3 regions of the Spirillospora sp. NPDC049024 genome follow, and region 1 is predicted to be linked to each of the others. Evidence: riboswitches for the same ligand, from Rfam matches in the RefSeq annotation. Region 1 holds a riboswitch; each other region holds the start of a gene.
The links. A riboswitch is a leader RNA that binds a small molecule or an ion and turns the genes downstream of it on or off. The one in region 1 is predicted to bind cobalamin.

Region 1 (6,889 bases):
CGTCGGCCAGCAGGACGCGGATCGTCATGCGGCCGCCGCCGGCGCCGGGATCCGCGCCGCCACCCGGAACCCTCCGCCGGGGCGCGGCCCGGCGGCGAACTCGCCGCGCAGCAGGGCGACCCGCTCCCGCATCCCGACGAGGCCGTACCCGGTGCCCACCACGCCGCCGCGCCCGTCGTCCTCGATCTCGACGGCCAGGTCGCCGTCGCCGTAGCCGACCGTCACCCGGCAGCGGTCGGTGCCCGCGTGCCGGACGACGTTCGTGACCGCCTCCTGGACGATCCGGTAGGCGGACAGGTCGACGTCCGGCGGCAGGGGCCTCGGCTCGCCCGCCGTCCGGACGTCGACCGCGACGCCCGCGTCCCGCGCGGCCTCGGCGAGGCGGTCGAGGCCGGCGAGGCCGGGGGCGGGGCCGAGCGGCGCCGCCCCCGGGTCGTCCTTGCGGAGTGCGGTGAGCATCCGCCGCAGCCCGGACAGGGTGTCGCGGCTGGTGGCCTCGATGGCCGCCAGCGCGTCGCGGGCGTCGGCGGGCCGGGTGTCGATGACCCGTCCGCCCACTCCGGCCTGGATCGCGATGATCCCGATGCTGTGGGCGACCATGTCGTGCAGCTCCCGCGCGATCCGGAGCCGCTCGGCGGAGACGGCCTGCGCGGTGGCCTGCTCCCGCATCGCCTCGGCGTGCGCGCGCCGCGTCCTGATCGAGTTCCCCGCCATGAACGCGACGGCCGCCCCCAGCAGGACGGTCATCAGCAGCACCTCGTCGGCCTGCAGGAACGCGGTGACCGCCGCGGCCTGGAGGAGGAACGTGGTGACGGCGACGGGGACGGAGACCTTCCGAGGGCGAGTCGCCGTGATGTACCCGGCCGAGACGCCGGGGAGCAGGACCAGCAGGCCGCCGACGGTCCCGACCGGCAGGGCCAGCAGGGCGAGGATCCAGGCGAGGAGCAGGATCACGTGGGCGACCGTCGCCCGGCGCCGCAGCAGGAAGAGCACGAGGACCGTGAGCCCGGTCGAAAGGGGGATCTCCAACTGCTGGAAGGCGGTCCTTCCATGGGAGAACGTGACGAACAGGACCACCGGGTAGACGGCGGCGCCGCTCCAGGCGAGGACCGTCCCCGTGCCGCGGCTCAGGCGGCGCAACGGCAGGGCTGACATGCGCCGATCGTAACCGCCGCCCCCGTCCCGGCACATTGGCCCGGGGGCGTAATCCCGCAGGCTACAAAGTGCCTTTCGCCAATGTGTCCGGTGGCTCGATGCGCGGTCCGGGCCTCCGGCGACACCGTTGCCGGCATGAAGCGCTGGGCGCCTTTCCTCCTCGCCGTCGAAGTCCTCGCAGTCGTCGTCTTCTCCGCCGTGTACGACTCCCTGGACTTCCGCATCTACTGGCTGGGCGGCCATATCGTGACGGACGGCTCGCGCCTCTACCAGGAGCAGGTCGCCGACCACTACTTCACCAACACGCCTTTCATGGCGGCGCTGTTCGTTCCGCTGGCCGCCCTGCCGCTCGTCCTTGCCCGCATGCTGTGGCAACTGGCCTCGCTGGGCGCCTTCGTAGGGGCGTGCGCGCTGACGGCGAGAATGGCCGGTCACAGAATCCCACTCGTGGTCGTGGTGGCGGCAGGCCTGCTCCTCCAGCCGGTCTGGCAGTCGTTCTTCCTGGGACAGGTCAATCTCTTCCTGCTCGCCCTGGTCCTCGCCGACCTGTACCGCGTCGCCCGAGGCCGTCCGGCCGGAATCGGCATCGGAGTGGCGACCGCGATCAAACTGACGCCCGCCGTCTTCGTCGTCCTGCTCCTGTTGAGCCGGCGGACCAAGGACGCCGCCACGGCCGCCGCGACCTTCGCCGTCTGCACTTTCCTGGCCTACGCCGTCGCCCCGGACGCGTCCCGCCTCTACTGGCTGCACACCTTCTACGACACCTCTCGCGTGGGCGCCCCGTACATCAGCAACCAGTCCCCTTACGGCACGCTGGCCCGCATATCGGGGGGAACGGCCGAGGTCGGCGACTGGTACACGCCCGTTCCGCCGGCCATCGGCGTCTCCGGCCTCGCGGTCGCCGCCGTCTGGGCGAGGCGAGGCGACTGGCTGAGCGCGACGGCGATCACCGGCGCGACGGGCCTGCTCGTCTCCCCGATCTCCTGGGCGCACCACTGGGTGTGGATCGTCCCGGCCCTGGCGGTGCTCCTGCGGAACGGCCACCGCAAGAGCGCCGCGGCCGCCTACGTCCTCTTCGCCGTCTCGCCCTTGTGGTGGACGCCCCGCGACGGCGGCCCGCGCGAGTACGGCTTCCACCTCCTGACCCCGGTCGCCAACTGCTATCTGCTCGCGGGCCTGTCCTTCCTGGCCTACATGGTCCTCCGCCTCCGGGTCAGCCCGCAGCCCCCGTCCAGCGGTCGTGATGGACGGCCGCGTCCAGTGCCCTGCGGCGCCGCCAGCCGTGCCGTTCGAGATCCGGAACGCGTTCCAGGTGGGTGACGGGGCCGAGGCAGAGCCAGGCGACCGGACGGATCGTCTCCGGGATGCCGAGCAGGTCGCGCAGGTACGGCTCCCGGTAGAACGACACCCATCCGACGCCGAGCCCCTCGGCGGTCGCGGCGAGCCACAGGTTCTGGATGGCCAGGCAGACGGAGTACAGCCCGGCGTCGGCGATCGCATGCCGCCCGAGGACCGCCGGGCCGCCGCGCTCGGGATCGTAGGTCACCACGATCGACAGGCTTGACTCCAGCACCCCGTCGATCTTGATCCGGGCGAAGCGCTCGGCGGCGGCGCCCGTCAGGGTGGCGGCGAAGGCGGCCCGCTCGGACCGGACGTGGCCGTGGAAGGCCCGCCGGAGGGCAGGGTCGCCGACAAGGACGAAATCCCAGGGCTGGGACAGCCCGACGCTCGGCGCGGCGTGCGCCGCCGCCAGGACCCGGTCGAGGACGTCCCGCGGAATCGGTTCCCCGGTGAACTCGCCGCGCACGTCGCGGCGGCGGTGAATGGCGTCATAGATGTCCATGGGCAGGCTCCCGCTGCGACAGGCCGCCGCGAACTGCGGCCGTGTGGAGCGGGGCCGGTCTTCGGACTCCCGGATCGATGCTCGACCGCCCGCCTTCCCGGCCTGACGGCCAGTGGCCGCGCGTACGCGCGTGGGCGGCTGCTCCCCGGTCACCGCGGCGGGCCCGTGCCGGATTCTCACCGGCTTCCCGATTCTCCCCACATGGGGCACCCCGCATCAGTTCATGCCACCCGGAACCCTACCGAGACGACCACTCCCTCAGCGATCACGGGGCCGCTGCGAAGCGTATCCTACTGCTCCTTGAATCTCATACTTCAAAAATGAGAAGTCAACGGTTATGGTTGCGGAACCACGATCGGTCGGAGGGGACGATGGCGAGGCTGGAGGTCGGCTACTTGCTGCCGACGAGAGAGCAGGACCTGCTGGGCGAGCACGAACCCGGGCGCCTCATCGCCCAGGCGCGGCGCGCCGAGGAGATGGGGCTGGACTCGGTCTGGGCGGGCGACAGTCCCGTGACCAGGCCGCGCGCCGATCCGCTGATGCTGCTGGCCGCCGCGGCGCAGGCCACCGAGCGGGTCGCGCTCGGCACGGCGGTGCTGCTGCCGGCGCTGCGCCATCCGATCCTGCTGGCCCACCAGCTCGCCACGCTCGACCGCCTGTCGGACGGGCGGCTGATCGCGGGCATGGGGGCCGGGTTCCCGGTGCCCGCCACCGAGGCCCAGTTCGCAGCGGTCGGGATCGGGTTCGGCAGCCGCGTCAGCCGGATGGAGGAGTCGATCGAGGCGATGCGGCGGCTCTGGTCCGGCGGCGCGGTCTCCTACGAGGGCCGGCACTTCGCGTTCTCGGACGTGCGGCTCGCGCCCCCGCCGAAGCGTCCGGGAGGGCCGCCGATCTGGCTGGCGGGGGGCGGGCCGGCGCTGCCGCGCGTGGCCCGTCTCGCCGACGGATGGCTCCCCTACCCGCCCGAGGCGGCGACGTACGCGGAGGAACGCGAGCTCATCGGTGCCGCGACCCCGGCCCTGTACGCGACGCTCTGCCTGGACGACGACCCGGAGAAGGCCCGCGACCGGCTGCGGACGAGCATCGAGCGCTACTACAACGCGCCGCTGGAGTTCGTCGCGTCCATCCAGGCGTTGTTCGCCGGAACCGCCCGCCAGGCCGCCGACTGGCTGAACGGCTACATCAAGGCAGGCGCCCGCCATCTCGTGATCCGGCTGGCGACCGATGACCACGACGCGGACCTGGAGCGGTTCGGCGACCAGGTCCTGCCCCTGCTGCGCGAGGAGGCTCGCCGATGACCACGTTCGTTCTCGTCCATGGGGCGTGGCACGGCCCTTGGGCCTGGGACCGCGTCGTCCCGCTGCTGCACGCCGCCGGGGCGCGCACGCTCACCCCGGACCTCAGCGCCGTCGGCGACTACGGCCTCCACGACCACGCCGAGGCGGTCGCCGCCGCGCTCGACACCGTCCAGGACGAGATCGTGCTGGTCGGGCACAGCTACGCGGGCCTGGTGGTGCGGGAGGCCGCCGACGCGCGGCCCGACGCGGTCGGCCACATCGCCCTGGTGGACGGATGGGCCGGGCCCGACGGCGCCGGCATGTTCGATCTGGCCCCGGACGCGTTCGTCCAACTGGCCCGGACGGCGGCCGAGACGTTCGGCGACGGATGGCGGATCCCCGCCCCGCCCCCGGCGGCGTTCGGCATCACGGACCCCGGCACGGCCGACCGCCTCGCACCACGCCTGCTCCCCCAGCCGCTCCGGACGTTCACCGAGCGCACCCGCCTCAGCGGCGCCGTCGACCGGATCCCCGGAACGGCCGTCTACTGCAGGCCGCTGACCTACCCCTTCGACCGGTTCGGCAAGGACGCCGGATACCGGACGGTCGCCCTCGACGGCCCCCACGACGTGATGCTGACCGACCCGGAACCGCTCGCCCGCCTGCTCCTGGAGGTTCAGGAACGGGAAGCGTGAAGTCTAGAGTGAAGAAGTGGAACAGCGAACGTACAACCAGTACTGCGCGACCGCGCGCACCCTCGACCTGGTCGGCGAGCGCTGGACGCTGCTGCTGGTCCGCGAGCTGCTGACCGGGCCGAAGCGGTTCGGCGACCTGCAGGCCAGCCTGCGCGGCCTCGGCACCGGGCTGCTGGCCGCCCGGCTGAAGCACCTGGAGCGCGAGGGCCTGGTCCACAAGATCACGCTGCCGCCGCCCGCCCGCACCCCCGCGTACGCCCTCACCGAGGCCGGCGAGGAACTCGGTCCCGCGATCCTCGCGATCGCCAGGTGGGGGCTGAGGTGGGCGATGGGCGAGCGGCGGCCGGACGAGACCTTCCATCCGGGCTGGACGGTCCTCGGCCTGCGCGCCTGCTTCGATCCCGAGGCCGCCGCCGGGCTCCGCGCGGTGTACGAGTTCCGCGTCGACGACGAGGTCTTCCACGCCCGGGTCGAGGACGGGACGGTCGAGGTCCTCCACGGCCCCGCGCAGCGCCCGGACGCGACCATCACCATCAGCGAGGAGGCGCTCGTCGGCCTGACGGGCGCCGGCGGCACGTTCACCGAGGCGATCCGGAGCGGCGCCGCCTCGGCGTCCGGCGACCGGGAGGCGCTGCGGCGGCTTCAAGGACTGTTCCGCCTGCCGCCCGCGGGCTCCCGCGAACCCGCCGGTTGATCACCCTGGGGGCGGGCGTGCGTCAGGGCCGGCCCGCGCCGGGCACGTCGACCTCGACGGTGAGCACCCGGCCGCTGCCGGGCGCCACCATCTCGGCCTCGGTCATGCCGCGCCACCCGGCGGCCGTGACGAACAGCGTGGTCCCGGCCGGCCCGCCCAGCACGCAGGCGAAGGCTCCGCGGTCGAGGTCGACGGTCCGCAGCACCTCGCCGCCCTCGGCGACGCGCACGCACCGCTGGTTGGGGACGTCGGCGTACCAGACGGCGTTCTCCGCGTCCATGCAGATGCCGTCCGGGACGCCGTCGCCGAGGTCGGCCCAGACCCGGCGGCCGGACAGGTCCCCGTCGGCGCCGATGTCGAAGGCCATGAGACGGCTCCGGTAGGAGTCCGCGACGATGAGCGTGGAGTCGTCCGGCGTCACGGCCATCCCGTTGGGGAACGCGATGTCGTCCGCCACCTCGCGCACGGAGCCGTCCGCCCGCACCAGGGCGACCGTCCCGGGCTCGATGTCCTCCCCCGCCATCGGGTCGAAGTTGACGCGGTTGACGTAGATGTCGCCGCGGCCGTCGGCGACGATGTCGTTCCATCCCGGCCGGCCGAGTTCGGCGTGCGCGGCGAGGGATCCGTCCGGTTCCCGGCGCAGCAGCCGCCCGTCCCCCGACGAGACGATCACCAGCCGGCCGTCCGGGAGCCAGGCGGTGCACAGCGGGAGCGACTTCACCCGCGCCACCACCTCGGCGGCCCCGTCCAGCCCCACCGCGACGACCTCGCCGGCCGTCCAGTCGGAGAAGTACAGCCTGCCGTCGTGCCAGCGCGGCGACTCGACCAGTCCGCGGCCGTCGAGCAGCGTCCGGACCTCGTCCATCTTCCTCACCGTCCTTCTCGAGCACCGATGTTCCGCCCTCTACACGAACGGCCACCGCCCGGATCGACACGACGGGCCGGGAAAATGCGCAGTACCTCGAAACGAGGTACTGTTCCGGCGTGTCCGGTAGATGGTGGAACGGCATCCTCGGCGGATGGGTGACCCTGACGCTCGGTGTCCCCTTCCTGCTCATCGCGATAGCGGGACGCGCACTCCCGGCCGACGTGCTGGCCTGCGCCCGGTTCGGCCTCGCCGGGCTGACGCTGCTCGCGGTCATGGCCGCGCGGGGCGGCGGGCCGGCCGCGGTCGCCGCGATCTCCAGGCTCGCCCGGAACAGACCGGGCGACCTGCTCCTCGTCG
Region 2 (6,889 bases), on a different contig from region 1:
GCCTCGCCGCGGTCCAGGTCGCGCAGCACGACGCTGCGCCACGGAGTCACCCGCAGTTCGTCCGCGACTCCGCCGAGCGACTCGGCCTGCGCGCCGGACAGCCGGCCGAGCGGGGGCACGGCCTCCAGCGCGACGAGCCCGTCCCGCTGCGCGATGGGCCCGGCGTGCGGCGGGGCGGGGTCCGAGCGCGGCGGCGTCTCCCGCACGGCCGCGCCCAGCCGCTCCGCGACGCGGCGGACGCCGTCCGGCACCTCGGCGAGCCGCCAGGCGTCCCCCCGGATCTCCAGGAACGCCTCCGCCGCCGCGAGCAGCGCCGCGACGGGGTCGCCGGGGACGGGGCCGAGCCGCGTTCCGGCCAGCAGGAGGCCGCCGGGGGTGTGCGCCGCGTCGGCGTCCAGCGCGGCCGTGTCGCCGGTGCCGTCGTCGAGCGCGAACAGGAACCGGCCAGGCAGCCGGGCCAGCCCCGGACGCCCGCGGAGCGCCTCGTCCAGCGCCGTGACCAGCGGGTCCGTCGCGAGGGCGCCGCGCGGGCCGCGCCCGCCGAGCGGGGACGCGACGATGTTGCGCACCCGCTCGTGCGTCGCCGACGGGAGCAGCCCGGCCGCCTCCAGCCGGGCCGCGAGGGCCGCCGGATCGCGGACGCCGCGCACCTGGAGATTGCCGCGGGACGTGAGTTCGATCACGTCCCGCCCCAGCTCGCGGGCGGCGGCGCCGAGCACCGCGAGCTGCGCGGCGGACACCGCGCCGCCCGGGACGCGGACGCGCGCCAGCGGCCCGTCGGCGGCGTCGTGGGTGCGCAGCGCCCCGGGGCACGCGTCGGCGCGGGCTCTGACATTCGGCACGGGGAGGATGTTAACCACAGTTTGCAGGGCGACCGCGCTGCCGTACTCTTCTGCCCAGGCGATGGCAATGGGAGGAAGCCGGTGCGAATCCGGCGCGGTCCCGCCACTGTGACCGGGGAGCGAACCCCGCTGTAGGCCACTGTCCGCGAGGACGGGAAGGCCGGGGCGAGCGTCGATCCGGGAGCCAGGAGACTCCTGCCGTCGCGACACCCGCTACCGGGGCGAGGACCCCAGGGGGAGGATGCTCCGTGTCCGAGCACGGCCGCACGGTCCTGCTGCTGTCGACGTCCGACACCGACCTGCTGAGCGCCCGGGCGTCCGGCGCCGACTACCGCCTGGGCAACCCGGCGCGGCTCACCGTCGATGACCTCCCGGAGCTGACCGAGGGCGCCGACCTCGTCGTGGTACGCCTGCTCGGCGGGCGCCGCGCCTGGGAGGACGGCCTCGACGCGCTGCTCGCGGGCCCCCGCCCGGTCGTCGTCCTCGGCGGCGAGCAGGCGCCCGACGCCGAGCTGATGGAGCTGTCCACGGTCAGCGGCGGCGCGTGCGCCGAGGCGCACGCCTACCTCGCCCACGGCGGCCCCGCCAACCTCGCCGAACTGCACGCGTTCCTGTCCGACACCGTGCTGCTGACCGGGCGCGGCTTCGCGCCGCCGGCCCCGGCGCCGGCCTGGGGGCGGCTCGACCGCGCCGCCCGCGACGGCGGCGGGCCCGTGGTCGGCGTGCTCTACTACCGCGCCCACCACATGGCGGGCAACACCGCGTTCGTCGAGGCGCTGTGCACGGCCGTCGAGGACGCGGGCGGGCGCGCCATGCCGGTGTTCTGCTCGTCGCTGCGCACCGCCGAGCCCGAGCTGCTCGACACGCTGCGCCGGGCGGACGCGCTGGTGGTGACCGTGCTCGCGGCGGGCGGGTCGCGGCCCGCGACGGCCGGGGCGGGCGGCGACGACGAGGCGTGGGACGTGGGCGCCCTCGCCGCGCTGGACGTCCCGATCCTGCAGGGCCTCTGCCTCACCACGAGCCGGGCCGCCTGGGAGGCGAGCGACGACGGGCTGTCCCCGCTGGACGCGGCGTCGCAGGTCGCGATCCCCGAGTTCGACGGCCGGATCATCACGGTCCCGTTCTCGTTCAAGGAGGTCGACGAGGAGGGGCTCACCGTCTACGCGGCCGACCCCGAGCGGGCCGCGCGGGTCGCCGGCATCGCCGTCCGGCACGCCCGGCTGCGGCACACCCCCGCCGCCGAGCGCCGCGTCGTGGTGATGCTGTCGGCGTACCCGACCAAGCACGCCCGCGTCGGGAACGCCGTCGGCCTCGACACCCCGGCCAGCACCGTCCGGCTGCTGGCCCGGCTCCGGGACGCGGGATACGACCTCGGGGAGGGCTTCCCCGGCGTCGACGAGCAGGACGGCGACGCCCTCGTCCACGCGCTCATCGCGGCGGGCGGCCAGGACGAGGACTGGCTCACCGAGGAGCAGCTCGCGGGCAACCCCGTGCGCATCTCGGCCGCGTCCTACGAGCGCTGGTACCGCACCCTGCCCGCCGACCTGCGCGAGGGGATGGAGCGGCACTGGGGCCCGCCGCCCGGGGAGCTGTTCGTCCAGGACGGTGACATCGTCCTCGCCGCCCTGCGCGCCGGCAACGCCGTCGTCATGGTGCAGCCGCCGCGCGGCTTCGGCCAGAACCCCATCGCGATCTACCACGACCCCGACCTGCCGCCCAGCCACCACTACCTGGCCGCGTACCGGTGGCTGTCGGACGAGTTCGGCGCGCACGCGATCGTCCACGTCGGCAAGCACGGCAACCTGGAGTGGCTGCCGGGCAAGGCGGCGGGCATGTCGGCCTCGTGCGGCACCGACGCGGCGCTCGGCGACGTCCCGCTGGTCTACCCGTTCCTCGTCAACGACCCCGGCGAGGGCACGCAGGCCAAGCGCCGCGCGCACGCCGTCCTCGTGGACCACATGGTCCCGCCGATGGCCCGCGCGGAGACCTACGGCGACATCGCCCGGCTCGAACAGCTCCTCGACGAGCACGCGACGATCGCCGCGATGGACCCGGCGAAGCTGCCCGCGATCCGCGCCCAGATCTGGACGCTCATCCAGGCCGCCAAGCTCGACCACGACCTCGGCCTGGACGACCGCCCGCACGACACCGAGTTCGACGACTTCCTCCTGCACGTCGACGGGTGGCTGTGCGAGGTGAAGGACGCGCAGATCCGCGACGGCCTGCACGTCCTCGGCCAGGCGCCCGCCGGGGAGACCCGCGTCGACCTCGTGCTGGCCATGCTCCGCGCGCGCCAGATGTGGTCGGGGCGCGAGACGCTGCCCGGCCTGCGGGAGGCGCTCGGCCTCAGCGAGGACGGCGGCGAGGGCCGCGCCGACGTGGACGCCGCCGAGACCGCCGCCCGCGCCCTCGTCCGGGCCATGGAGGACGCCGGCTGGGCCGCGGACGCCGCCCGCGAGGTCGCCGGGGGCGTCCCGGCGGACCGCCGCGACGCGGTGGCGCGGGTCCTGGAGTTCGCCGCCGCCGAGATCGTCCCGCGCCTGGCCCGGACGACCGACGAGCTCGACCACGTCCTGCACGCCCTGGACGGCGGCTACATTCCGGCGGGACCGAGCGGGTCGCCGCTGCGCGGCCTCGTCAACGTCCTGCCGACCGGCCGCAACTTCTACTCGGTCGACCCGCGCGCCGTCCCGAGTCGCCTCGCCTGGGAGACCGGGCAGGCGATGGCCGACTCGCTCCTGGAGCGCTACCGCGCCGACCACGGGGAGTGGCCGCGCTCGGTCGGGCTGTCGGTGTGGGGGACGAGCGCGATGCGCACGGCGGGCGACGACGTGGCCGAGGTCCTCGCGCTGCTCGGCGTCCGCCCGGCCTGGGACGAGGCGTCCCGCCGCGTCACGGCGCTGGAGCCGGTCCCGCCCGCCGAGCTGGGCCGGCCGCGCATCGACGTGACCGTCCGCATCAGCGGCTTCTTCCGCGACGCGTTCCCGCACGTCGTCGCCATGCTGGACGACGCCGTCCGGCTCGTCGCCGGGCTGGACGAACCGGACGCCGACAATTACGTCCGCGCGCACGTGCGGGCCGACCGGGAGCGGCACGGCGACGAGCGCCGCGCCACGATGCGCGTGTTCGGGTCCGCGCCGGGCGCCTACGGGGCGGGGCTGCTGCCGCTCATCGACAGCCGCAACTGGCGCGACGACGCCGACCTCGCGGAGGTGTACGCGGTGTGGGGCGGCCACGCCTACGGCCGCGACCTCGACGGCGTGCCCGCCCGCGCCGACATGGAGAGCGCCTACCGGCGGATCGCCGTCGCCGCCAAGAACGTCGACACCCGCGAGCACGACATCGCCGACTCCGACGACTACTTCCAGTACCACGGCGGCATGATCGCCACCGTCCGCGCGCTGACCGGCCGGGCGCCGGAGGCCTACGTCGGCGACAGCACCCGCCCGGACGCCGTCCGCACCCGCACCCTCGCGGAGGAGACCGCGCGGATCTTCCGGGCCCGCGTCGTCAACCCGCGGTGGCTGGCCGCCATGCGCCGGCACGGCTACAAGGGCGCGTTCGAGCTGGCCGCGACCGTGGACTACCTGTTCGGCTACGACGCCACCACCGGCGTCATGGCCGACTGGATGTACGACCGGCTCACCGCCGCCTACGTCCTGGACGAGGAGAACCGCGCTTTCATGGCGGAGTCGAACCCGTGGGCGCTGCACGGCATCGCCGAGCGGCTGCTGGAGGCGGCCGAACGCGGCATGTGGGAGCACCCCGACCCGGAGATCCTCCAAGGACTGCAGGAGGTCTACCTCAAGGCGGAGGGCGACCTGGAGGACGACACCAGCCGCTGAGCCGCCTCCGGGAACCCCGCCCAGTGGAGGTGCAGGTACGAGGCGGTGATCCGCTCGTCGCCGTACCCGTCGCGGCCGTCCCGCCACCGGAACAGCGGCTCGGCCTCCGTGTCCAGCGCGGTCCGGTGGAACTCGTGCCCGCGGAACCGCTCGCCCGGACGCGTCAGCGGCGACTCCGCCACCGCGACCGCCTCCCGGTAGCCGAGCGTCAGCCGGGACGTCATCCGCGCCCGGCCCGGCACCCGCCCGCACATCGCCCGGCCGTCGAGTTCCTCGCACAGATAAAGGAGACCCGCGCACTCGGCGGCGATCGGGCCGCGGAACGCCGCCACCTCGGCGAGCATCGGCGCGTTGGCGGCCAGCTCGGCGGCGTGCACCTCCGGGAAGCCGCCGCCGACGACGAGCGCGCCGGCCCCGGCCGGCAGGGCCTCGTCGCGCAGCGGGTCGAAGACGGCCACCTCGGCGCCCGCCGCGCGCAGCAGCTCCACGTGCTCGGCATAGGAGAAGGTGAACGCCGCCCCGCCCGCCACCGCGACGACCGGCCCGCCCCCGACCGGCGTCACATGGTCGGACGGGTCCCAAGCGGGCCCCGGCAGCGGGGGAGCGGTGGCCGCGAGCCGGAGCAGCGCGTCCAGGTCGCAGGAGCGCTCCACCAGCGCGCCGAGCCGCTCCACGGCCCGGACGGCCTCCGCGCCCCGCTCCGCCGCCGGGATGAGCCCGAGGTGACGGGACGGGGTGACGACCGCGTCGTCCCGCCGGATCGCGCCGAGCACCGGCACGCCCGTCGCCTCCAGCGCGCTCCGGCACAGCTCCTCGTGCCGCTCCGAACCGACCCGGTTGAGGACGACGCCGCCGATCCGCACGCCCGGCTCGAACGTCGCGAACCCGTGCACGAGCGCCGCCACCGACCGGCTCTGCCGCGCGGCGTCCACGACCAGCACCACCGGCGCCGCGAGCAGCTCCGCGACGTGCGCCGTCGAGGCGAACCCCGTGTCGCCCTGCCCGTCGAACAGGCCCATCACGCCCTCGACCACCGCCACGTCGCAGCCGGCGGCGCCGTGCAGGAACAGCGGCGCCACCCGCTCCTCGCCCGCCAGCCACGGGTCGAGGTTGCGGCCCGGCCGCCCCGCCGCGAGCGCGTGGTAGCCGGGGTCGATGTAGTCGGGGCCGACCTTGTGCGGCGACACCGCCAGGCCGCGCGCCCGCAGCGCCGCCATCAGCCCGGTCGCCACGGTCGTCTTGCCGCTGCCGGACGCCGGCGCGGCCACGACCAGCCGGGGGATCACCACTCGATGCCCCGCTGCCCCTTCTGCCCGGCGTCCATCGGATGCCGGACCTTGCCCATCTCCGTCACCAGGTCGGCGGCCTCGACCAGCCGCGCGGGCGCGTCCCGCCCGGTGACGACGACGTGCTGGGTCCCGGGGCGCGCGGTGAGGGTCTCGACCACGTCGTCCAGGTCGAGCCAGCCCCATTTGAGCGGGTAGGTGAACTCGTCGAGCACATAGAAACGGTACGTCTCGGCGGCCAGGTCCCGCTTGATCTGCGCCCAGCCCTCGCGGGCGTCCGCCGCGTGGTCCTCCTCGGTGCCGGGGCGCTGGATCCACGACCAGCCCTCGCCCATCTTGTGCCAGGCGACCGGGCCGCCCTCGCCGCTCGCTCCGAGCACCCGCAGCGCGCGCTCCTCGCCGATGCGCCACTTCGCCGACTTCACGAACTGGAACACCCCGATCGGCCAGCCCTGGTTCCACGCCCGCAGCGCCATCCCGAACGCCGCCGTCGACTTCCCCTTCCCGGGGCCGGTGTGGACCATCAGCAGGGGCCGGTTGCGGCGCTGCCGGGTGGTGAGGCCGTCGTCGGGGACGGACACGGGCTTTCCCTGGGGCATCTCAGGCCGCCTTTCCTGCGTCGCGCCCGCGGTGGGCGCGCACGATCCCGTCGAGGTCGCCGAGCGGGACGAGCCGCGCCCCGAGCCGGGCCGCGAGCCGTCCCGCCAGGCCGAGCCGGACCGGGCCGTCCTCGCAGTCCACGACGATCCCGGCCGTGCCCGCCAGCAGCCCGGCGGCCCGGTCCACGTCGCCGCCCGCGGTCGCGCGCCCGTCGGTGACGACCACGAGCAGCGGGCGCCGCGCCGGGTCGCGCAGCCGCTCGGCGCGCAGCACCTCGGCGGCGCGGGCGAGCCCGGCGGCGAGCGGCGTGCGGCCC
Region 3 (6,889 bases), on a different contig from region 1:
GCGCCGTCCGACCCGCGCAGCATGCCGACCTCCCACCGGACGCTGGAGCGGCCGAGCTTCCCGACGCGGAGCCCCACGCGGATCATGTCGGGGAACGAGACCTCGGCCTTGTACTCGCAGTGGGACTCCACGCAGAGCGCGATCGAACCGGAGGTCGCGGGGTCGAAGCCGGCGGTCCGGATCATCCACTCGTTGATGACGGTGTCCATCAGCGAGTAGTGGACGACGTTGTTGACGTGCCCGTAGACGTCGTTGTCCTTCCACCGCGTCGGGACATTCTCCCAGTACAGGTACTCGCCGGTCATGAGGAGCAGACTAGGGGCGGGTCCTGGGCGGCGCCGCATCGGCCGGGCACAACGGTGACCGTGCAAAATGTCAGCCGGGTGCGCGAGTGCGCCCGCCCAACACGAGCCGGACCCGCCCCCGGGCGGGGACGGGTCCGGTGCTCGGTATCGGGTGGCCGGTCGGTGGTCAGTAGCGGCGGCGGCCTCCGCCGCCTCGACCTCGCGACAGCAGTCTTCGGATCTTGGCCTGGGTGCGGGGGTCCCGGGCGAGCCGTTCCGCCCGCGCCCGCGCCTTGCGCCCCTGCGGGCTCCGGGCGAATCGCATGATCTTGTCCATGAGCGGCACGTTCTTCCTCCTCGGGCTGGCCTTTACCGTTCAACGACTGCCCGTTCTGGAAGGTTCAGAACGCCTCGTCGAGCGCGACCGTCCCCTCGACCCCGATCTGGTAGGCCGAAACGCGCCTCTCGAAGAAGTTCGACAGCTCCTGGACGTCCTGCAGCTCCATGAACGCGAACGGGTTCGCGGTGCCGTAGCGGACCGGCAGGCCGAGCCGGACGAGCCGCTGGTCCGCGACGTATTCGAGGTAGGCGCGCATGTCGCCGGCGCTCATGCCGGGCAGGCCGTCCCCGCACAGGTCGCGGGCGAACGCCAGCTCCGCCTGGACGGCCTCCTCCATCATCGTGGTGACCTGGGCCGTCAGCTCGGCGTCGAACAGCGCGGGCTCCTCGGCCCGGACGGTGTCGACCACCGAGAAGGCGAAGTCCATGTGCATGCTTTCGTCCCGGAAGACCCAGTTGGTCCCGGACGCGAGGCCGTTCAGCAGGCCCCGCGACCGGAGCCAGTAGACGTAGGCGAACGCGCCGTAGAAGAACAGCCCCTCGATGCAGGCCGCGAAGCAGATGAGGTTCAGCAGGAACGCCCTGCGGTCGGCGGCGGTGCGGAGCTCGTCCAGGGAGCCGAGCGAGTCGATCCAGCGGAAGCAGAACTCCGCCTTGGACCGGATCGACGGGATGTGCTCGATCGCAGCGAACGCCTTGGCGCGCTCGTCCGAATCGGGCAGATAGGTGTCCAGGAGGGTCAGGTAGAACTGTACGTGCACGGCCTCCTCATATAGCTGCCTCGACAGGTAGAGCCGGGCCTCCGGGGCGTTCACGTGCTTGTAGAGGTTGAGCACCAGGTTGTTCGCCACGATCGAGTCGCCGGTGGCGAAGAACGCGACGAGCCGGTTGACGAGGTGCAGCTCGGCGGGCGTGAGCCGGGCGAGGTCGGCCAGGTCGGAGGCGAGGTCCACCTCCTCCACCGTCCAGGTGTTGCGGATCGCGGCCCGGTACCGCTCGTAGAAGTCCGGGTAGCGCATGGGCCGCAGCGTCAGGTCCATGCCGGGGTCGAGGAGCATCCCCCGTCCCTCCGCTCGCTCGTTCACTGGCACGCCTCGCAGGTCTCGGGGTTCTCCAGGGAGCAGACGGCCGCGGCGACCGTCGTCTGCGCGATCCGCGTCGCCGGACGCGACCGCAGGTAGTAGGTCGTCTTGAGCCCGGCCCGCCACGCGTAGGCGTACATCGAGGAGAGCTTGCCGATCGTCGGCGTCTCCATGAACAGGTTCAGCGACTGCGACTGGTCGATGTACGGGGTGCGGGCGGCGGCGAGGTCGATGAGCGCCTTCTGCGGCAGCTCCCAGGCCGTCCGGTAGAGCGACAGCATCTCCTCCGGCAGGTCGACGAGCCCCTGGACGGACCCGTTCGCCTTCTTGACCGCCTCGCGCACGGCCGGCGTCCACAGCCCGAGCGACTTCAGGTCCTCCACCAGGTAGCGGTTGATCTGCAGGAACTCGCCGGACAGCGTCTCGCGCTTGAACAGGTTGGACACCTGCGGCTCGATGCACTCGTAGCAGCCCGCGATGGACGCGATCGTCGCGGTCGGCGCGATCGCGACGAGCAGCGAGTTGCGCAGGCCCACCTCCGCGACCCGGGCGCGGAGCGCGTTCCAGTCGGCGGGACGGGACGGCGCCGCGTCCGGGAAGTGGTCCAGGTGGAGCCTGCCGCGCGCGGTGCGGGTCATGCCGTAGGCGGGCAGCGGCCCGTGGGCGGCGGCGAGGTCGGCGGACGCGTTGTAGGCGGCCAGCGCGATCTCCTCGGCGATGCGCGTCGACAGCTCGCGCGCCTCGTCCGAGTCGAACGGCAGGCGGAGCGTGAAGAACACGTCCGCGAGCCCCATCACGCCGAGCCCGACCGGCCGCCACTTGCGGTTCGCCTTCTCCGCCTCGGGCGTGGGGTAGAAGCCGCGGTCGATGGTGCGGTCCAGGAACCGGACGGCGGTGCGGACCGTCGAGCGGAGCCGCTCCCAGTCGACGCCGGACGGCCCCACGTGCGCGGCCAGGTTCACCGATCCGAGGTTGCAGACGGCCGCCTCGCCGTCGCCCGTCACCTCCAGGATCTCCGTGCAGAGGTTCGACAGGTGGACGACCTTGCCGGGCTCGGCGGTCTGGTTGCAGGCGCGGTTGGCGGCGTCCTTGAACGTCATCCAGCCGTTGCCGGTCTCGGCGAGAGTCCTCATCATCCGCCCGTACAGCTTGCGGGCCGGGATCTGCCGGACGAACCGCCCCTCCCGCTCCGCCGCCCGGTACGCCTCGTCGAACTCGTCGCCCCACAGGTCGGTCAGCTCGGGGACCTCCTTCGGGTCGAACAGCGACCACGTCCCGTCGGCCTCGACGCGGCGCATGAACTCGTCCGGGATCCAGTTGGCCAGGTTGAGGTTGTGGGTGCGGCGCGCGTCCTCGCCGGTGTTGTCGCGCAGCTCCAGGAACTCCTCGACGTCGGCGTGCCACGGCTCCAGGTAGACGCACGCCGCGCCCTTGCGGCGGCCGCCCTGGTTGACCGCGGCCACGGACGAGTCGAGCGTGCGCAGCCACGGGACGATCCCGTTGGAGTGCCCGTTCGTGCCCCGGATCAGCGAGCCCCGCGACCGGACCCGCGTCCAGGAGATGCCGATGCCGCCCGCGTACTTGCTGAGCCGCGCGACCTGGCCGTACCGGTCGTAGATCGACTCCAGCTCGTCGCGCGGCGAGTCGAGCAGGAAGCACGACGAGAGCTGCGGGCGGCGGGCCCCGGAGTTGAACAGCGTCGGCGAGCTGGGCAGGTACGACAGCGTGCTGAGCAGCCCGTACAGCTCGGCGGCCTCGTCCACCGCCGTGTCGCCTGCGGGGGGCCGACCCCCCACACCCCCCGGCCCGACTCCGTCGGGAAATACGAGACCACAGGCGACCCGCAAGAAGAAGTGCTGCGGTCGCTCCAGGACGAGCCGCGTCGTCGGATGCCTGAGCAGGTACCGGTCGTAGACGGTGCGAAGCCCGAAGTACTCGAACCGGTCGTCCGCCCCGAACGCGTTCTCCGAGGCGGGACGGTCTCCCACGCCCCCCGAACCCTCGTCGATGAGCGCGTCGAGCCGGGCGGCGTTGGCGGCGACGAAGGCGGCCAGGCCGTCCGCCAGGAGGCCCTCGCGGTGCGCGGCGGCGACCGATTCGGCGAACGTGCGGACGCCCGCGGCCGCGGCCTCGTCCCGGATCCGGCCGCCGAGCAGGCGCGCGGCGACCCTGGAGTATCCGGGCTCGGCGGGGATGAGCGCGGCGGCCTCCCCGATCGCGAGGTCCCGCAGTGCCATCGCGTCGAGGCCGGCCGCGGACCGGACCGCGGCCAGCACCCGGCCGGCCTCGACCCCCGGTACCGCCTCGCAGGCCGCCTCGACCTCGGCCGTGATCTCCGCCGGCGGCGCGGCCAGAGCCTGTGTCACGTGCTTCTCCCCTCGCAAGCCGCCTCGCGGAGGCATGCGAACGGCGCGCGGCGGCAGGCCGCGCTCCGCCCCCGGCCCACCCGCGAGGCCTGGACGTGTCGATCCGGGACGGACCCGGACCCCCGAAGATGAGGCCGGTCACCCGGCCTCGCGTGCGGGCAGGTCTTCGGACTCGCGGGCGCCGCCTCTCCCGAGGCGTCCTACTGGCCGTCGCTTCCCAGGCCCTTCGGCCCAGTGCTCGATGACGGCGGTCGTTCCCGCTCACCGCTGCGGGGCAGTCCCGGACTCCCACCGGGTTCCCTCTCACGCCGCCCCCGCCGCGAAACGGCGGGGGCGGACCAGCACGGGGTTGAACCCTACATCTAGTTGACGATCAACGCACAACCCCAAGATGTTGGGCGTGTCGGCGCGGTATCCGGGGTCGGCTGCGCATCCCGCACCGCGGGTGGGACGATGGTCAGCGTCATGATCCCCCATGCGTCGCAGCCGCTGTTCCGGGCCGCGCGCGCGGTGGTGTTCGCCACCGTGTGCGCCACGCTCGCGATCCTCGGGCACGTCCTGGCGGGCGGCGCGGCGGTGCCGCCCTGGGCGGCGATCATGGGATTCGGGGCCGTCCTGGGCGTGACGCTGATGCTCGCGGGCCACGAGCGCTCGCTCGCGACGATCCTGGGCGGGCTCCTCGGCGGGCAGTTCGCCCTGCACACGCTGTTCACGGCGGCCACCGCACCGGCGGCCCACACCATGCCCGAGACTCACGCCGCCATGGCGGGCGCCATGGAACCCGTCGCGCTCCCCGCCGCGCACGGCGGGAACGGCCTGGTCATGACGCTCGCGCACTGCACGGCCGCGCTGGTGGCCGCGTGGTGGCTGCGGCGAGGCGAGCGGGCCGCGTGGTCGCTCGCCCGGCGGGTCGCCGCCTTCGCGGACCGCCCGATCCGGCTGCTGCTATCTCTGCTCGCCGTCGAACCGGCCGAGCCTCCAGTACGCCCCTACCGGACCGAGCCGGCGGCGGACGCCGGCACGGCGGTGGGACGGATCCTGCGGCACCAGGTCGTCCGGCGGGGTCCCCCGCCGCGTTCGAGGGCGCTCGCTCACCTCTGAGCGGAGCGCCGTACGCCACCGGACGCCGGCTCGCGGCGCCCGGTCGTTCCCGTACGACTCGAACGGAGTTCCGCAATGCCCTTCCTTCCGCATGCCCGGCGCGCCGGCGCGGTCGCGTCCCTCGCCGCACTGTCCGTGATCGGCCTGGCCGCGGCGGCGTCCGCGCACGTCAGCGTCAACCCCAAGACCGCCGAGCAGGGCTCGTACACCAAGGTCTCGTTCCGCGTGCCGAACGAGCGCGACGACGCCTCCACCACCAAGCTCGTGGTGAACCTGCCGGTCGACCACCCGCTGTCGTCGGTGTCGGTCCGGCCGGCACCGGGCTGGACGGTGAAGGTGGAGAAGTCCAAGCTGCCGAAGCCCGTGAAGACGGAGGGCGGCGAGCTGACCGAGGCCGTCACGAAGATCACCTGGAGCGGCGGCCGGATCGAGCCGGGCCGGTTCGAGGAGTTCGACGTCTCGATGGGGCCGCTGCCCACCGACACCGACCGGCTCGTCTTCAAGGCCGACCAGACCTACTCCGGCGGCGAGGTCGTCAAGTGGGACCAGCCGCCCGCCGAGGGGGCGAACGAGCCGGAGCACCCCTCGCCGGTGCTCAAGCTCCTCCCCAAGGGCTCGCTGAGCCCCACCGGACTCACCGCCCAGGTGAAGCCCGCCGCCGCGGCGTCGTCCGCGGCGCCCGACGACGGGACGGCACGGCTGCTCGGCGGCATCGGCATCGCGGCCGGCGTGGCCGGCATCGCGGTCGGCGCGTACGGCCTGACCCGGGCGCGGAGCCGGTCATGATCCGGGCGGTGCTGCGCGGGGCCGCCGGCTCCGCGGCGCTCGCGGCGGTCCTGGCGACGACCGCGGTCCCGGCGTCGGCGCACACCGCGCTGGCGTCGGCGAGCCCGGCGAAGGGCTCGGCGGTCGCGCCCCCGTCCCAGATCGTCCTGACGTACACGGATCCGGTGCGGCTGCCGCGCGTGGTCGTGACCGACGCGTCGCGCAAGCAGTACCAGGCCGGGTCGGCGCAGGCGGTCGACAACAAGGTCACCCAGGCGGTGAACGGCACGCTGCCCAACGGCGAGTACACGGTGGGCTGGCGCGTCGTGGCGTCGGACGGCCATCCTGTCGAGGGCACCTACACGTTCACCGTGCGGGGCTCCTCCGGTGCCGCCCAGCCCGCCACGCCGACGCCGGTCCGGAAGACCATCGTCGCCGCCGAGGATTCGGGCGGGTCGTCGGGCTGGCTCTGGATCGGCCTGATCGCCCTGGTCCTCGCGGCCGCGGCCGGCACCGCCGCCTGGCTGCGCCGCTCCTCCGCCCAGGATTGATCGTTTTCGCTTCCGGTCGGGTGATTACAGGATTACAGTGATAACCCGACCGGAAGCAGCCTGGGGGCGCCAATGATCGTCGAGTACATCCGCTACAGCATCGATCCGGGGGACGCCGGGGAGTTCGAGGCCGCCTACGCGCGGGCCGCCGTCCCCCTCGCCGCGGCGCCGCAGTGCGTCGACTACGAGCTGTCCAGGTGCGTCGACGAGCCGTCGTCCTACATCCTGCGCATCTGCTGGACGTCGGCCGACGACCACATGCGCGGCTTCCGGGGCGGCGAGCACTTCCCCGCGTTCTTCGCCGAGATCAAGCCGTACGTCCAGCGGATCGAGGAGATGCGGCACTACGAGCGGACGGCCGTGCGCGGCGCCGGGTCGTCCGTCCCGACCATGTACGACTG

Region 2: another riboswitch for cobalamin. It lies ahead of cobN (cobaltochelatase subunit CobN); the one in region 1 lies ahead of bluB (5,6-dimethylbenzimidazole synthase).
Region 3: another riboswitch for cobalamin. It lies ahead of AB0C21_RS07240 (ribonucleoside-diphosphate reductase subunit alpha); the one in region 1 lies ahead of bluB (5,6-dimethylbenzimidazole synthase).

The regions. Positions count from the first base shown of each region.
Region 1 covers NZ_JBEZFD010000020.1:133,908-140,796, reverse strand. The annotation lists gene AB0C21_RS31660 (response regulator) at 1-28, opposite strand, end outside; gene AB0C21_RS31655 (sensor histidine kinase) at 25-1,155, opposite strand; gene AB0C21_RS31650 (glycosyltransferase 87 family protein) at 1,291-2,475, shown strand; gene bluB (5,6-dimethylbenzimidazole synthase) at 2,369-2,998, opposite strand; cobalamin riboswitch at 3,034-3,227, opposite strand; gene AB0C21_RS31640 (LLM class flavin-dependent oxidoreductase) at 3,370-4,296, shown strand; gene AB0C21_RS31635 (alpha/beta fold hydrolase) at 4,293-4,970, shown strand; gene AB0C21_RS31630 (winged helix-turn-helix transcriptional regulator) at 4,987-5,664, shown strand; gene AB0C21_RS31625 (SMP-30/gluconolactonase/LRE family protein) at 5,687-6,529, opposite strand; gene AB0C21_RS31620 (EamA family transporter) at 6,649-6,889, shown strand, end outside.
Region 2 covers NZ_JBEZFD010000023.1:125,710-132,598, reverse strand. The annotation lists gene AB0C21_RS34230 (ferredoxin-like domain-containing protein) at 1-842, opposite strand, end outside; cobalamin riboswitch at 915-1,036, shown strand; gene cobN (cobaltochelatase subunit CobN) at 1,091-4,687, shown strand; gene AB0C21_RS34220 (cobyrinic acid a,c-diamide synthase CobB) at 4,642-5,961, opposite strand; gene cobO (cob(I)yrinic acid a,c-diamide adenosyltransferase) at 5,970-6,572, opposite strand; gene AB0C21_RS34210 (VWA domain-containing protein) at 6,574-6,889, opposite strand, start outside.
Region 3 covers NZ_JBEZFD010000003.1:349,025-355,913, forward strand. The annotation lists gene AB0C21_RS07225 (acyl-CoA thioesterase) at 1-305, opposite strand, end outside; gene AB0C21_RS07230 (hypothetical protein) at 472-630, opposite strand; gene AB0C21_RS07235 (ribonucleotide-diphosphate reductase subunit beta) at 686-1,708, opposite strand; gene AB0C21_RS07240 (ribonucleoside-diphosphate reductase subunit alpha) at 1,705-4,071, opposite strand; cobalamin riboswitch at 4,212-4,429, opposite strand; gene AB0C21_RS07245 (MFS transporter) at 4,537-5,172, shown strand; gene AB0C21_RS07250 (YcnI family copper-binding membrane protein) at 5,248-5,958, shown strand; gene AB0C21_RS07255 (copper resistance CopC family protein) at 5,955-6,488, shown strand; gene AB0C21_RS07260 (group II truncated hemoglobin) at 6,561-6,889, shown strand, end outside.